2 linked regions of the Prosthecobacter sp. genome follow. The protein of the gene in region 1 interacts with the protein of each later gene in a pairwise test. Links are inferred from orthologs where the notes say so. Each region holds a gene or a part of one and is shown on either strand. Other genes may lie near its edges.

Region 1 (7,922 bases):
CCACTTGGCGAAGCCGAGACGATTCTTCGGCGCGTTTGCAGGCCACGCTGACAAGGCCACTGGCACACCCGGCTGTACTGGATCGGTCGGATGATCGTACTGGCCGCGAGTCAGCACATGAGCTGTGCGCGGCTTGTCCATCTCCTGCATCACCAGCGTGGTGGGAATGCTTTCGCGCAGAGCGGCTTCGGCTTGTTTCGCTTTCTGCACGCGCAGATGTGACCCCTTCGTCGTGGCATCAGCTTGATGATCGACAAAGTAATCTTGAAGCAATGTCGCGTCAGCACTGCTGCGTTTCGCGGTGGGTTGGGCGATGATGCCACGCAGCCGCTCGCTCCAGAACCACGATTCGGCCTCCTCAGCAGTCGTGGTGCGTTGCAAGACACGCAACTCATCAAGCTGGCCGTAGAAACCGAGTCCAGAATCGCGTCGGCCGATGCGCAGCGGTTCCGTGTTGGCGAAGGAGTCATCCAGCGTGTCGTTCAAGAGGTTCAACGCGGCCAGCTTGCCATTCAGGAACACTTTCAAGCCCGCGGCTTTGCGTGAGCCATCATAGCTGAGCACCAGATGATGCCATTTTTTCGCTGAGACGGGTTCCACGGTGACGGCTTCGATGGCTTTCGATCCCCAGCGGTTCACTAGGTTGATCTGGAAGCGGCCTTTCTGCCAGATCACCTCGAAACCGCGACGATTGCCCTGCGGTTCGATCTTGGACAGCACGCAGCTCAGCGAAGTGTCCGCCATCAGCCACACACCGATGGTCCAGGCGGCATCGGCATCGAACTGACCGTCCCATTCGGCATGTTGAGTGGCATCGAACTTGGCCGACTGGCCGAGGATGCCGCTGGGATACTCGAAGCTCGTTCCGACCTGCCTGGCATCGATGCGCTCGTTGAAATCCTGATGCGTCACGAGCTTCGCGCTCGGTGACGCCGTCAGTATGAGGCTTTTTTCCCATTGTGCGATCTGCTGGCGCAAAGCCTCTGCCATGGGGGCGAAATCATGCTCGGCTTGTTTTCTGGCCTCGGTGAGTTGTTGCAGCTTTGTCTCCTGTTCTGTCGAAGGCACGCTCAGCAACGGCGGTGGATTGTCGGCTTTGATGAGGCCCTGCTCCGGCAGGTTGTTGAAGAAGGCGAAGAGCTGGTAGAACTCACGCTGGGTGATGGGATCGTATTTGTGATCGTGGCAGCGTGCGCAGCCGATGGTGAGGCCGAGCCAGGTGGTGCCGGTGGTTTCGAGACGGTCAGCGACGTATTCGACGCGGTATTCCTCGTCGATGATGCCGCTCTCGTTGTTGGCCATGTGGTTGCGATTGAAACCGGTGGCGATGCGCTGCGCGGTGGTGGCGTTCGGCAGCAGATCACCGGCAAGCTGCTCGATGGTGAACTTGTCGAAGGGCAGGTTGCGGTTGTAGGCGTCGATCACCCAGTCGCGCCACGGCCACAGGCTGCGTGTCTTGTCGCCGAAATAGCCGTTGGTGTCGGCGTAGCGTGCCGCGTCGAGCCATTCGACGGCCATGCGCTCACCGAAATGCTTTGAGGCTAGAAACCGGTCCACCGCGTGCTCGTAGGCTTGCGGATCTTGGTCGGAGATGAAGGCGTCCAGTTCCGCCAAAGTCGGTGGCAGGCCCGTGAGATCGAGGCTGACGCGGCGCAGCAGCGTTTCGCGAGAGGCTGCGGGTGCTGGTTTGAGACCTGCTTGTTTCAAACGAGCGAGGATGAAGTCGTCGATTGAGTTCTGCGGTGGGGAAGACGGTTTGGGAGGAATCAAGGACCAGTGGGCTTCGTATTCCGCGCCTTCGGCGATCCAGCGCCGCAGGATGTTCTTTTCCGCGGAGGTCAGCGATTGTTTTGACTCCGGCGGAGGCATGAGATCATCGGCCTCGGTGGTGTTGATGCGATGAATCAATTCGCTCTGCTGCGGCTTTCCGGGGGCCACAGCCTGTTTGCCATCGTGATTCGCGATGGCTCCTTCACGTTGATCGAGCCGCAGGTCCGCCTTGCGGCTCTTTTCATCGAAGCCGTGGCAGCGAAAACACTTGTTCGAGAGGATGGAACGAACGTCGCGATTGAACTGAACCTTTGCCTCCACCGCCTGTGTCACGCTCATGCCGAAGAGCATGAGGACGAAAACGCAGATGGAATCAGAGCGGCGCATGAGGGGGCATGCAGGGAGACGCGAATCAGAAGAGGAGTCTTGCCGCTGGCGAACGTCTCAGGTTGTGGAAAAGATGAAGCGGCAACAGACCACGCAGGGAGGAGGGTTCCAGCAATGGGTGGCATGTGCTTGGCCTTTTCATCACCTTGGAACAGGTTCAGCACGCCCGGCTCAGGGGCAGGTCATCACGCCAGCCGGAACAACTTCTTGGAATTCTCGAAGAGGATTTTGCGCTCAACGGCCTTGCTGGGGGCGAGTTTGCGGATGGCGGCGAGGGTGGCGGCGCCCTGGCAGCCGGGGCCGCGGCCCAAGTGGTCGGCGCAATCGCTGCCGTAGAGGACTTTGTCCTGATGGCGCTGAAAGAAGGCGGTGGTGTGCTCCTCATCGCGGGTGAGGGCCAGCAGGCCGCTGCCAGCGGACATGTCGGCGAACATGTTCGGGTAATCGGCGAGGTAGCGATCCGTCAGGCCGCCGGGAGTGATCTTGCCCTTCGGGTAGTTCACCTTCTGATCATGATTCTTGTCGATATTTCCCCAAAACGCCTGGGCATGGCCGATGAAGTTCGTGTTGGGGAACTTCGCCAGCATTGTGTGAAAGCGCTCGTAGCCGAGGTTGTAGGTCTGATGCTGGAAGTGCAAGAGGATGGGCACCTTGTAGGCGGCGGCGAGTTCGTAGAGCTTCTGGCTCTCGGCTGAATCACACTCCACCTTGAACTTTTGCTCGGCGATCATGCAGGCACCTTGCTTGAGCCACATCTCGATCTCAGCCGGGGCGGAATTGAGATCTGTCACCTCGTTGCAGGCCCAAAGATAAGCATCGGGACGCGCCTGGGCGAAGTCGCGTGCCCACGCGGTTCCGACACACTTTGCAGCGAGGCCGTTGGAGCGGCCTTCATGCGTCGAGGGCCGGTTCACCATGGTTCCGGCGGGCAGGATGATCGTTTTCGTCACGCCCATCGCCTTCTGATGCAGCACCAGATGCTCATCCGTGCGCAGGTGGTAGTTCATGTGCTGGTGGATGTCGATGACCGGCACGGCGGCGGCTTCCGTTTGAGCAAAACTGCGCGCTGCGAGAGCGCTGATACCGGTGGTCAAAAAAGTGCGGCGTGAAGTCATGAACGAATTACGCCGATGCTGGAGCGATGTTGCGGTCTGCAACTCCAATACACACTCACCCTATCAGTCCGCGTGTGTCCGCCAGCTTGGCACCGGAGCGGCGCATGCCCGTCTGGATGGCTCCGGTCAGATTTGCGGCGATGAGATCGGCATCGGTGAAGTCGGAGTTCGTCAAATCAGCGCCTTCCAGGTTCGCGCCGGAGAGATCCGCGCCACGCACGTTGGCATGGCTGAGATTGGCATGGCGCAGCGACACACCGCCGAGATCAGCACCGCTCAGGTCAGCTCCGCTGAGGTTGGCGTTGTCGAGATTGGCCCCGCTGAAATCACCACCGGACAGATTGGTGCCCGCGAGGTTCGCCTTGGTGAAAGTGGTGCCGACAAACTGCCCTTTGGCGAGATTGAGATCATTGAGAGTGGCACCGGCGAGGTTCATGCCGGTCTCATCGATCTTGCGTCCATTCTTGCCCCCGCTTTCAAGCCATTGGGTATGAGCGAGGAGTTCTTCGGTGGTGATGCTGGCCATGCTGCAAATGAAAACCCGATTCACGCTGCCGTAAATCGGGTTTTCAAACTTGTTTGCGGGGTTCAGGGCAGAACCCGGCGTCTGGCGTGCCTCATCATGCGTTCACCGCAGCCACGATCTTCTTCGCGGCGTCGGTCAAATCGCTGGCGCTGGTGATTTTGAGGCCGCTGGAGGCGAGCGTGGCTTTACCGGCTTCGACGTTGTTGCCTTCGAGGCGGACGACGAGCGGGATATTCAAATGCGTCTCTTGTGCGGCGGCAATGATGCCGGTGGCGATGATGTTGCAGTCCATGATGCCGCCGAAGATGTTGACGAGAATGCCTTCGACCTTGGGATCGCCGAGGATGATTTTGAAGGCCGCGGTGACCTGTTCCTTCGTCGCGCCGCCGCCGACGTCGAGGAAGTTGGCGGGTTCGCCGCCGTGGAACTTGATGATGTCCATCGTGCTCATCGCGAGGCCAGCACCGTTGACGAGACAGGCGATGTTGCCGTCGAGGCCGATGTAGTTGAGGCCAAACTCGCTTGCGGCGACCTCGCGCGGGTCTTCTTCGGTGGTGTCACGCATGGCGGTGACTTCCTTCTGACGGTAAAGCGCATTGTCGTCGAAGTTGAATTTCGCATCGAGGGCCACGACCTGATTGTCGGTCGTGATGGCGAGCGGATTGATCTCCACGAGGGAGCAGTCGGCCTTCAGGTAGAGATTCCACAGCGCGGTGAAGAGCTTCACGGCCTGGTTCATCAGCGCACCGCGCAAACCGAGTGACGCGGCGATCTTGCGGCACTGGTAGGCCTGCAAGCCGAGGGTCGGGTGAACGAACTCCTTGCTGATCTTCTCCGGAGTCTTCTCAGCGACTTCTTCAATGTTCATGCCGCCTTCGGTGGAGGCGATGATGGCGTGGCTGCTGGTGCCGCGATCAAACAGGATGGCGAAGTAGTATTCCTTCGTGATGTCCACCGACTTCGCGATGAGCACCTTGCTCACAAGCTTGCCTTCCGGGCCGGTCTGATGGGTGACGAGCGTCTGGCCAAGCATCTTGCCGGCGATGTCCTGCGCTTCTTCGGGCGTGTTCACGAGATGCACGCCGCCTTTGAAGCCGTTCTTGAACGTGCCTTTGCCGCGACCGCCGGCATGCACCTGGGCTTTGACCACCAGTCCTGTGCCACCGATCTCGCGAGCTGCGGCTCCTGCTTCCTCCGCCGTGCTGGCGACGATGCCTTTGGGGCTGGCGACGCCGAATTTTTCAAACAGTTGCTTGGCTTGATACTCGTGGATGTTCATGGCGGGGAAATGGGGGAGCGGCGATAGTAGAAGTGCGGCCCGAAGCGTCAAGGCGCATTCCCGGTTGCGGAAAGAATGCCGCGCTTGCCGGGCTGGAAAGGCTGCGGCATAACGCAGGCATGCAAATTGATGTGGTCACGCTGTTTCCAGAGCTCGTCTCGGTCCCGATGAGATTGAGCATGATGGGACGTGCGCAGGAGAAGGGGATTCTGGATCTGCGGGTGCATGATCTGCGCGAGCAGGGTCTGGGGAAGCACCGTCACGTGGACGACACACCGTATGGCGGCGGACAGGGAATGGTGATTCGTCCTGAGCCGGTGTTTGAAACGCTGGACCGGCTCGACACGCCAGAGGCACGGGTGATTTACCTCTCACCGGCCGGGAAGCGCTTCGATCAAGCCACGGCAAGACGACTCTCCGCAGAACCGCATTTGATCTTCCTCTCCGGTCATTACGAGGGCATCGACCACCGCATCATCGAGCACTGGGTGGATGAGGAGATCAGCCTCGGCGATTACGTGCTGACGAACGGTGCCATTGCTGCCGTGGTGGTCATGGATGCCATCGTGCGGCTGCTGCCCGGTGTGTTGGGGGATGAGATGAGCGCGGTGGAGGAAAGCTTCGGTGCCAGCGGTCTGCTGGAGGCGCCGCAATACACGAAACCGGCAGAATATCGCGGCATGAAAGTGCCGGACATGCTGCTCAGCGGGAATCACGCCAAAATAGCCGAATGGCGGGCGCAGCAAGCGCTCGAACGCACGCGGACCAACCGGCCGGATTTGCTGTGAGGCTGAGTTGTGCTTCGAGATGACATTTCGTTTGACGATCTCCCACGCTTCACGCTAAATAGCGCCGCGCCGCCCGACCGGCGGAGCGCAACGGTGAGGTGGCTGAGTGGTCGAAAGCACATCTTTGCTAAAGATGCGTAGCCTTAACAGCTACCGAGGGTTCGAATCCCTCCCTCACCGCCATTTTAATACGCTGCGCTGAAGCGCACGAATGAATCACCTCACCGGCTTCGGCTTGAAGACAGATTCGCCGAAACTTTGGAGGAGCGCAGTGCGGGTCATGTAGAAAATATCGGGGTCGCCTTTGATCTGACCAAAGTAGAACGCGGTTTCGGCATTGGGCTGCGTGGGGGAGAAGAGGATTTCAACCTCTCGCACAGGGCCGTCTGTACGGCCGGGTTCGCCAAGGACGACCTGGATGGTGAGAAAAGGGTTCTGCAGGGCCTGAAGCGCGTCGGAGCGGTCAGCAGCCCAATCCTGCACGGTAAAACGGGCAAGATGGTTGGCGAGCTGATCAGCCTTCACGCGGTCGATTTCCTCGGTGACATCATGACCGCCGCGCGTTGCTTTCCATTCCGCAGTGACGGGATTGTAGTCGAGGGTGATGGTGGCCGTGGCACCGCGGGACATGGTGATGCGGCGGAGGGCAAAGGTGGTGAAGCGCAGAGCGCCGAGGCCCTTCCATTTGATGCCGTCGGTGGGCAATGAAGGCAGTATGGAGGCATCAATGCGGTAAATGAACGGCTCGTTGTCGTATTTGGCGAAGAACTGGGTGTTGTCGGCATTATGGCCAAACATGAGTTTCACCGGCTTTTCGCGTGAGGGGGTCCAGGTGATGGTTTGGAAAGGATCATTGAGACCGTAAGGGGCGAGATCAGCGGCCGTGTCGGCGGTGAACTGGAGAATCTCATGGGTGTTGAGCGCATTGAGGCAGCGGGCGATGCGGTCACCGTTGGCAGGATCCCATTTGCCATGACGCAGGAGATACCATGAACCGTTTTCGTTGCGCAGATTGATCTCCGGGTGTGTTTTGCTGGTGATGGTGATGAAATCAAGACGCTCACCATCGATCTGGGCGAGCAGGTGATCACGCAACGAGTTGGGATTGACCCAGAGGTTGGAGAGGTTTTTAGCGGCCACAGTGAAGGCCGATTTGCGGTGGGCCGCGGTGGCAGAGGTGACCGCCTGTTTCGCGTCGGCGGGTTTCTTCAGTGTGATCTCGTAAGACTTGCCGCGTGGTTTGGATTCGATGGTCACTTTGATCTCATCCACAGGAGTGGTCTGGGCATCAGCAGCCTTGGCCGTGTGGCCGTTTGTCGTGGCGGAGTTGTCCCTGGCCTCGACGATCTCGATGTTGAGGAGCGTGGAGAGCAGTTCGGTGATGCGTTCCTTGCTGCCTCGGGTTTTGAGCGGCTTGTCGAGCGACCATGGGGTGTGCTCGTTTTCGCGGGAAAGCACGATTTGGCCGGAAGCCTGGCTCAGGGTGATGCCAGTGATGACTTCGGCGGGCAGGCGGAGCAGCTTCGGGTCACGCCAGGAGGCGGCGGGAATTTGGAGAACGGCTGGTGCCTCGCTCTTGGCGAGATACCACGCGGTGTCCTGGGTTTTGGAATCGGGGATGCCGATGTAAATGCTGTTTTCGACGACAGCCGGCGCACCAAACCAGCATTCATGCACCACGGCGTCACCGGCGAGCAGGCGCACCTTGTAGCGCGGCTGATCGAGGCCGGTTTTTTGCCACTCCCCGTCATCGAATTCCTCGCGGTGGATGCGCTCGATCCATTCAACACCGGCAAGAGTGAGGATGAGCGCGGCGACCTTTTGCGGATCGGCCAGGTCATTGAACGGCGCCTCGATCTGCCAGGCATTGCCGTCACGCACGAGGGTGAGCGGTGTGTTCTCGGCGGTGAGCACCTCGACTCGGGTGACCTTCTCCGCCTCGAAGCGGGTGGGGCCGCGTTTGATCTCACGCAGCTCCTGGGCGGAGGGGAAGTAGCGCTCAATGCCGAGGATGATCGCGCCTACAGCGGCGACCAGCAGGAACAGGAGAAGGGTGG
Region 2 (5,833 bases), on another replicon or contig:
ACCGCAACGTGCTGATCTCCGCGTGCCATTTCTATCACAACACGGGAGTCGGTGTGTTTTACGATGATGTGAACCTGCACCAGTCAAACATCGCGGGCAGCCACATCAGCTACAACGGCGGCGGCGGCGTCGTTTCGCGCGGCGGGAACGTGCGTAACCTGCACATCGGCACCTGCGACATCGAGGGCAACCACGCGAAGGACGGCCCGCCAAGCGCAAACATCGAGCTCGACTCACGCGGTGGCTCCATCGGCGAGGTGGCGGTCACCGGCTGCACCATCCAGCACACGAACAAATCACCGGATTCCGCGAACATCCGCATCATCGGCGCGGGCACGGATGAATCCCTGCTGCGCCGTGCCGGGCGCGAGCACACGCGTGAGGGCAACGTGACGATCAGCGCGAATGTGTTCAGCGACGTGCAGGTCAATATAGAGATCCGCCATGCACGCGGCGTGGTGATCACGGGCAACACCTTCTGGGAAGGCTTCCAGCACGACCTGCTGGTGGAGGACAGCGGCAACATCGTGGTGACCGCCAACAACTTTGACCGCAATCCCCGTTACCTCGTGAACGGCAACGACAATGCGGAAAAGAACGGACTCGTCTTCCTGCGCTGCGAGGACAGCATCATCAGCAACAACGTGATCTCCGGCGTGTGGAAGAAACGCGCGGCGGTGGACATCGAATCCGGCAACCGACTGCAAATCAGCCACAACAGCGTACTGGACAGCGATGGCGTGGGCATCCGTCTGGAAAAAGTGACAAACAGCCTGATCTCGGAGAACATCATCCGCGATGACCGTGAGCCTGACAAACGCAGCAAGGAGGCATCACTCGTGTTTGTAGGCGGCAAGGCGAATGTGATCGGACAGAACGTCATCGGGAACAAGCAGGAGGCACGTTGAGGCGGGATGACCGTCGCGAGCGCCACATCCCTGCTTGCGAGTGCGCACTGGCGCATGCTGCTGCACAAGCTGCGCTTTGGTTTGCGCGAAAACCGGCTGCTGAGCGTGACGGTGGGATCGTTTCTCGTCCTGTATGGAGTCGCGGCGTATTTTCTGGTGGCGCGCGGGCTGGAGTTCGTCGCAAAGCTGCCGCTAGTCGGGCCGCTGCTGACAGAGCGGATGGTGTTTCTGCTGTTCTTTTTCTTTTTCGTGATGCTGGTCATCTCGAATGCCACGATCACGGGCATGGGCCTGTTCCGGCGGAAGGACATGGAATGGCAGGTGGCGCTGCCACTGCCCCCACGCAGCCTGGTGCTGTGGAAGACGCTGGAAGGCATGCTGCTGGCGAGCTGGGGCCTGCTGGTGCTCAGCGCACCGATCCTGCTGGCGCTGGCGCGCATTTATGAGGCGGATGCGCGCTTCATGCTCGCCGTGGTGCCCGCGCTGCTGTCGCTGGTGACGATTGCGGCGAATGTTTCGACCTGGCTGCTGATCGCGCTGGTGCGCTGGTCGAAACGCTGGATGTGGAAACCGGTGGTGGCGGTTGCAGTGCTGCTGCTGGTCCGAACGCTGCCGGTTTGGAACTCAAGTTTCGACAAGCTGAACTCGGGCGATCTCAGCGCGAGTTTGAATCAAATCCTGCGGCATACGGAAATCTGCATGCACCCGCTGCTGCCGAGTTCCTGGGTGGCGGAGACGATCCAGGCCGCCGGACGCGGCATGGTCGAGCGCACGGTGTTTTTCAATCTCGTGCTGCTCGCCTACGCGCTGATGAGCATCGTGATCACCACCCGCATCGCGGGCGCTCACTTTTACCCCGCCTGGAACCGCATCATGAGCGCGGCGCCAGGAACGGACAAGGCGGCGGAAAATCCAAGGTTTCGTGCCCGACCAGGACGCGTCACCGAATGGTTGCGCCGCATGCTGGCGCTGGACCGTGCCTCCTTTGCCCTGCTGGTAAAGGAAGTCCGCACCTTTGTGCGCGAACCGGTGCAGTGGGGCCAGACGGCGATCATCTTCGGCCTGTTGTTGATGTATTCGATGAACCTGCGCAAGCTGGGCTACGACCTGCAAAGCCCGTTCTGGATCACGGTGGTGAGTCATCTGAACCTGCTGGTCTGCTGTCTGGCGCTGTCCACCCTGACCACGCGTTTCATCTACCCGCAATTCAGTCTCGAAGGGCAGCGGCTGTGGATTCTGGGGCTTTCGCCTCTGCCGCTGCACCGTGTGCTGGCTTTGAAGCTGCGTTTGAGCGCCAGCGTGCTGGCGCTCCTCATGATTGCGCTCGTGGTCGTGTCGGGAGTGTCGCTGGCGTTGCCGTGGAAGCGCATTCTGTTCTTCAGCGCGGCCATTTTGATGCTGAGCTACGGGCTGACCTCGCTGGCGCTGTCCCTCGGCGCCTTGGTGCCGAACTTCCGCGAATCGAACCCGGCACGCATCGTTTCAGGCTTTGGCGGTACGGTCTGCCTCATCGCCAGCTTCGTTTACATCGTCTGTGGGATGGCTTTGCTGGTAATTCCGTCCTGGCAGAATCTCAAACAGGATGCCGTAGCCTTGGTGGGTCATGACGGGCGGATCGAGCTGGTCGCCCTGGGTGGACTGGCTGTGCTGACCGTGGTTTTTGGAGGGCTCCCGTATTTTTTTGCCAAGAAGCGGACGAAAAATCTGGAATATTTAAGACATCTGTAGTATTTCCGTGCTGAAAATAATTTCCAGCACTCCCATGATCACCCGCAAAGCACCCGTTCCGGCCACGGCATCCGGCCACATGAACGAGAATCTCCTCGTCTTCGAAGATGCTCCTGAATTCATGGATGGCCATGCCGCCGGCGGCTCGCTCGACAACGTCGATCTCAAGGTCAAGGCCGCCCAGGAACAGCTTCTGCAACTCCGCCTTCAGCAGGAGGAGATCGAACGCCAAAAGCAGCATCTCGAAGCCCTGCGCATCAAGCAGGAGCGCTTCGTCGCCGGAAAGCGTGATCTGCTCGAAAAAATCGGACGCTCCGCCGGTCACGTCGAACGTGAGCTCTACGACGCCCAGAAGCGGGTCGAAGAACTCTCGGTCACCCACGATGAATTTCGCCGCCACCTGGAGATTTTGAAATCGTTGCAGCCTGAGAAGTGGCACCGCTCGCAGGTGAATGAGGAACTCGACAATGCCCTGGCAGCCATCGAGGACGCGGAAAACGATTTTGCCAAAGGCATCCGCCGCCTGCATGCCATGGGGCCGCAGGAAGCCGTGACCAGCGGATCAAGCAGTCTTGATGACGCGGATGCGCCGGTGCTGTCTTCCTTCACCGGCAATTCCGATGATCTGCTGGCCTGGCTGCGTCGCGGTTTCGCCTTCACGTTGCCGCTGATGGGCACGGTGCTCGTCGCCATCGTTCTGATTCGTCTGATGTTCTGATTTTGCCCACCTCTCACCTCCCACGCATATGGCTCTGTTCTCCGGCAACCGCAAAGTACGCTCCCGCCGTCCGAAATCCGCGCAGGAGTTGAAGCAGGAACCTTCCCCGCGCAGCAAATCGCGGCATCTCGACAAACGTGCGGTCGAAGTGAACAGCGAGATCCACCGTCTGGAGTGCTACATCACTGCCGCCCCTCGCTTGCAGCATCAGAACCGTCTCGCCAACGTGAACATGGTGCCGCCGATGGAACTTTCCTCTCCTGCGCGGCGTCATCGCCGCGTGCCAATCGCCCAGCGTCGCGCCCGCCGCAGCGAACGCCTGCGCCTTTTGATGGAAGGCACGCTGGTCATCGGCTCGATTGCGGCCGTGGTCGGCTGGCTGAATCAGTGGTTCCATTTCTGGAACTGAAGCCAGCCCAACAGTTTCCAAGCATCAAAAAAGCCGAACCACGAGGTTCGGCTTTTTCGTTTGGGAGAGTATTTGGGCACTCATCATGCCTTGCCCCAGCGCTTCAGCAGCGTGGTGGCCATGTCGGCGGGCGAATCGGAAACGGCGATGCCGCATTCTGCCAAAATACGCTTCTTCGCAGCCGCGGTGTCATCCGCTCCGCCAATGATCGCACCGGCGTGGCCCATGCGGCGTCCGGGAGGAGCGGTGGCACCCGCGATGAAGGCGGCGATCGGCTTCTTGCAGTTGTCTTTGGCCCAAAGTCCGGCTTCGACTTCCGCAGTACCGCCGATTTCGCCGATCATGATGATGGCTTCGGTTTCGGGGTCGTCATTGAACATCTTGAGCACGTCGAGATGGTTGGTGCCGTTCACCGGGTCACCACCGATGCCGACGCAAGTGCTCTGACCGTAGCCGCGGGTCGTGAGCTGCCACACCGCCTCATAGGTGAGCGTGCCGGAACGGCTGACGACACCGACATTGCCGCGCTTGTGGATGTAACCCGGTGCGATGCCGATGCGGCAGCCGCCGTGAGATTTGTCACCACGTCCTGGAGTCACCAGACCGGGGCAGTTTGGACCGATGAGACGGGTTTTGCTGCCCTGCATGGCCGCTTTGACACGAATCATGTCATTGATCGGAATGCCTTCAGTGATGGCAACGACGAGCGCGAGTCCAGCATCAACACCTTCGAGAATCGCATCCGCAGCGAACGGCGGCGGCACAAAGATCACACTGACCGTCGCGCCGGTTTCACGGGCAGCTTCGGCCACAGTGTCAAACACCGGCACCTTCTTGCCGCTGTGTTCAAACACCTGTCCGCCTTTGCCCGGCGTCACGCCCGCGACGAGCTGCGTGCCGTAGTCGATGGAAGCCTTGGCATGACGCGAACCGAAATCGCCGGTGATGCCTTGAACAAGAATGCGAGTGTCAGTTTCAACGAGAATGGCCATCGGGGAGATTCGGTAAGAGGGTTTTGGGGCGGGGAAAGCCGCGCATCATAGAAGTCTGCCCCGCTGCGTCAAGGCGGTGGCGGAACATTCTCAAAGCAGCCGCCACAGTTTCGGCGCAAAAACGGCCAAGCCTACCCCCAAAGCCGCCAGCGCCGCCATCAGCACAGCGGCGGCGGCGGCGTCCTTCACACGGCGGATGGATTCCTCCCGCTCCAGCGTGACGCGGTCTGCCAGCATTTCGAGCGCCGTGTTCAGCAGTTCCGCCACCCACACCAAGCCCATGGCCAGCGCCACGGCACACCATTCCCAAGTCTCGATCTTCAACCCCAAGCCAAACACCACCACCAGCGCTGTGGCGATGGCATGAGCCTGGACATTGCGCTGGCTCTTCAGTGCCCACCACAAACCTGCCAGAGCAGGGCCGAAGCTGCGGAACACCGAAACGAGCCAGGAGAGCATGCGATGCGTCAGAGGCGGCAATTACTTGCCGATGGGCGTTTCGACCGTCCCCGCAGGAGCCACTTGCTTCAATATCCCTTTGAACTCCTCCAGCCATCCGGCGGCATCCGAGTGGTTGGGGTTGTTCTGAATGGTCTTCAGCATGTCGGCAAGGGCGTTGACGGCAGTGATGTTGTTGCCCACAAGATAGTTGTCTTTGGCCCATTGCAACCGTGGTCCCTCCTCCTTGAAATACAGATCAAACTCCGTCTGGCTCATCCCGGCCTTGTGCAGCGCCATTTCGGCATTGATGCGGGCATCCCACTGGGCGGGCAGTTCGTCCGGTTTCTCCGCGAGATAGTAAGGGAAAATGACCGTGGAATAAATGCCGCCCACATTCAGCGGCGAGTACTCCCATTCCTTGCGATCCAGATAATCCTCCAGGAGATATGCCTTGGTAAACTCCGTTCCTTTGACCGGCTGGCGCAGCATCGCCCCGAGCTGTCCGCCAACGGCCGGGCCGCCGCCTGGACCTCCCCGTCCCTGGCCACCACCTTGACCACCACCTTGACCACCACCCTGGCGGGCTCCGCCTTTGCCCGCATCCTTTTCCTCCACCGCCCCGGAGGCCGTGTGCTTC

The links.
Region 2: the proteins of sucC (region 1) and sucD interact in binary tests that used the Escherichia coli proteins (3 or more experiments, as listed by UniProt). The link is inferred for Prosthecobacter sp. from one-to-one orthologs.

Annotation. Positions count from the first base shown.
Region 1 is NZ_JAXMIH010000012.1:54,814-62,735, reverse strand. What follows is about bases 2,986-5,875. They hold sucC (ADP-forming succinate--CoA ligase subunit beta), read right to left. Parts: upstream 5,078-5,875; coding sequence 3,893-5,077; downstream 2,986-3,892. Other genes in these bases: trmD (tRNA (guanosine(37)-N1)-methyltransferase TrmD), read left to right, coding at 5,197-5,865; U1A53_RS15350 (pentapeptide repeat-containing protein), read right to left, coding at 3,328-3,798; U1A53_RS15355 (amidohydrolase family protein), read right to left, coding at 2,986-3,272. In the rest of the region: U1A53_RS15360 (DUF1553 domain-containing protein), read right to left, coding at 1-2,157; more of U1A53_RS15355, read right to left, coding at 2,343-2,985; U1A53_RS15330 (DUF4340 domain-containing protein), read right to left, coding at 6,082-7,922. UniProt on the Escherichia coli protein: Succinyl-CoA synthetase functions in the citric acid cycle (TCA), coupling the hydrolysis of succinyl-CoA to the synthesis of either ATP or GTP and thus represents the only step of substrate-level phosphorylation in the TCA.
Region 2 is NZ_JAXMIH010000017.1:42,943-48,775, reverse strand. Bases 2,802-5,683 are described here. They hold sucD (succinate--CoA ligase subunit alpha), read right to left. Parts: upstream 4,756-5,683; coding sequence 3,847-4,755; downstream 2,802-3,846. Other genes in these bases: U1A53_RS18730 (hypothetical protein), read right to left, coding at 5,236-5,683; U1A53_RS18735 (diacylglycerol kinase family protein), read right to left, coding at 4,846-5,214; U1A53_RS18745 (hypothetical protein), read left to right, coding at 3,383-3,763; U1A53_RS18750 (hypothetical protein), read left to right, coding at 2,802-3,354. In the rest of the region: U1A53_RS18760 (right-handed parallel beta-helix repeat-containing protein), read left to right, coding at 1-908; U1A53_RS18755 (hypothetical protein), read left to right, coding at 915-2,636; more of U1A53_RS18750, read left to right, coding at 2,671-2,801; more of U1A53_RS18730, read right to left, coding at 5,684-5,833. UniProt on the Escherichia coli protein: Succinyl-CoA synthetase functions in the citric acid cycle (TCA), coupling the hydrolysis of succinyl-CoA to the synthesis of either ATP or GTP and thus represents the only step of substrate-level phosphorylation in the TCA.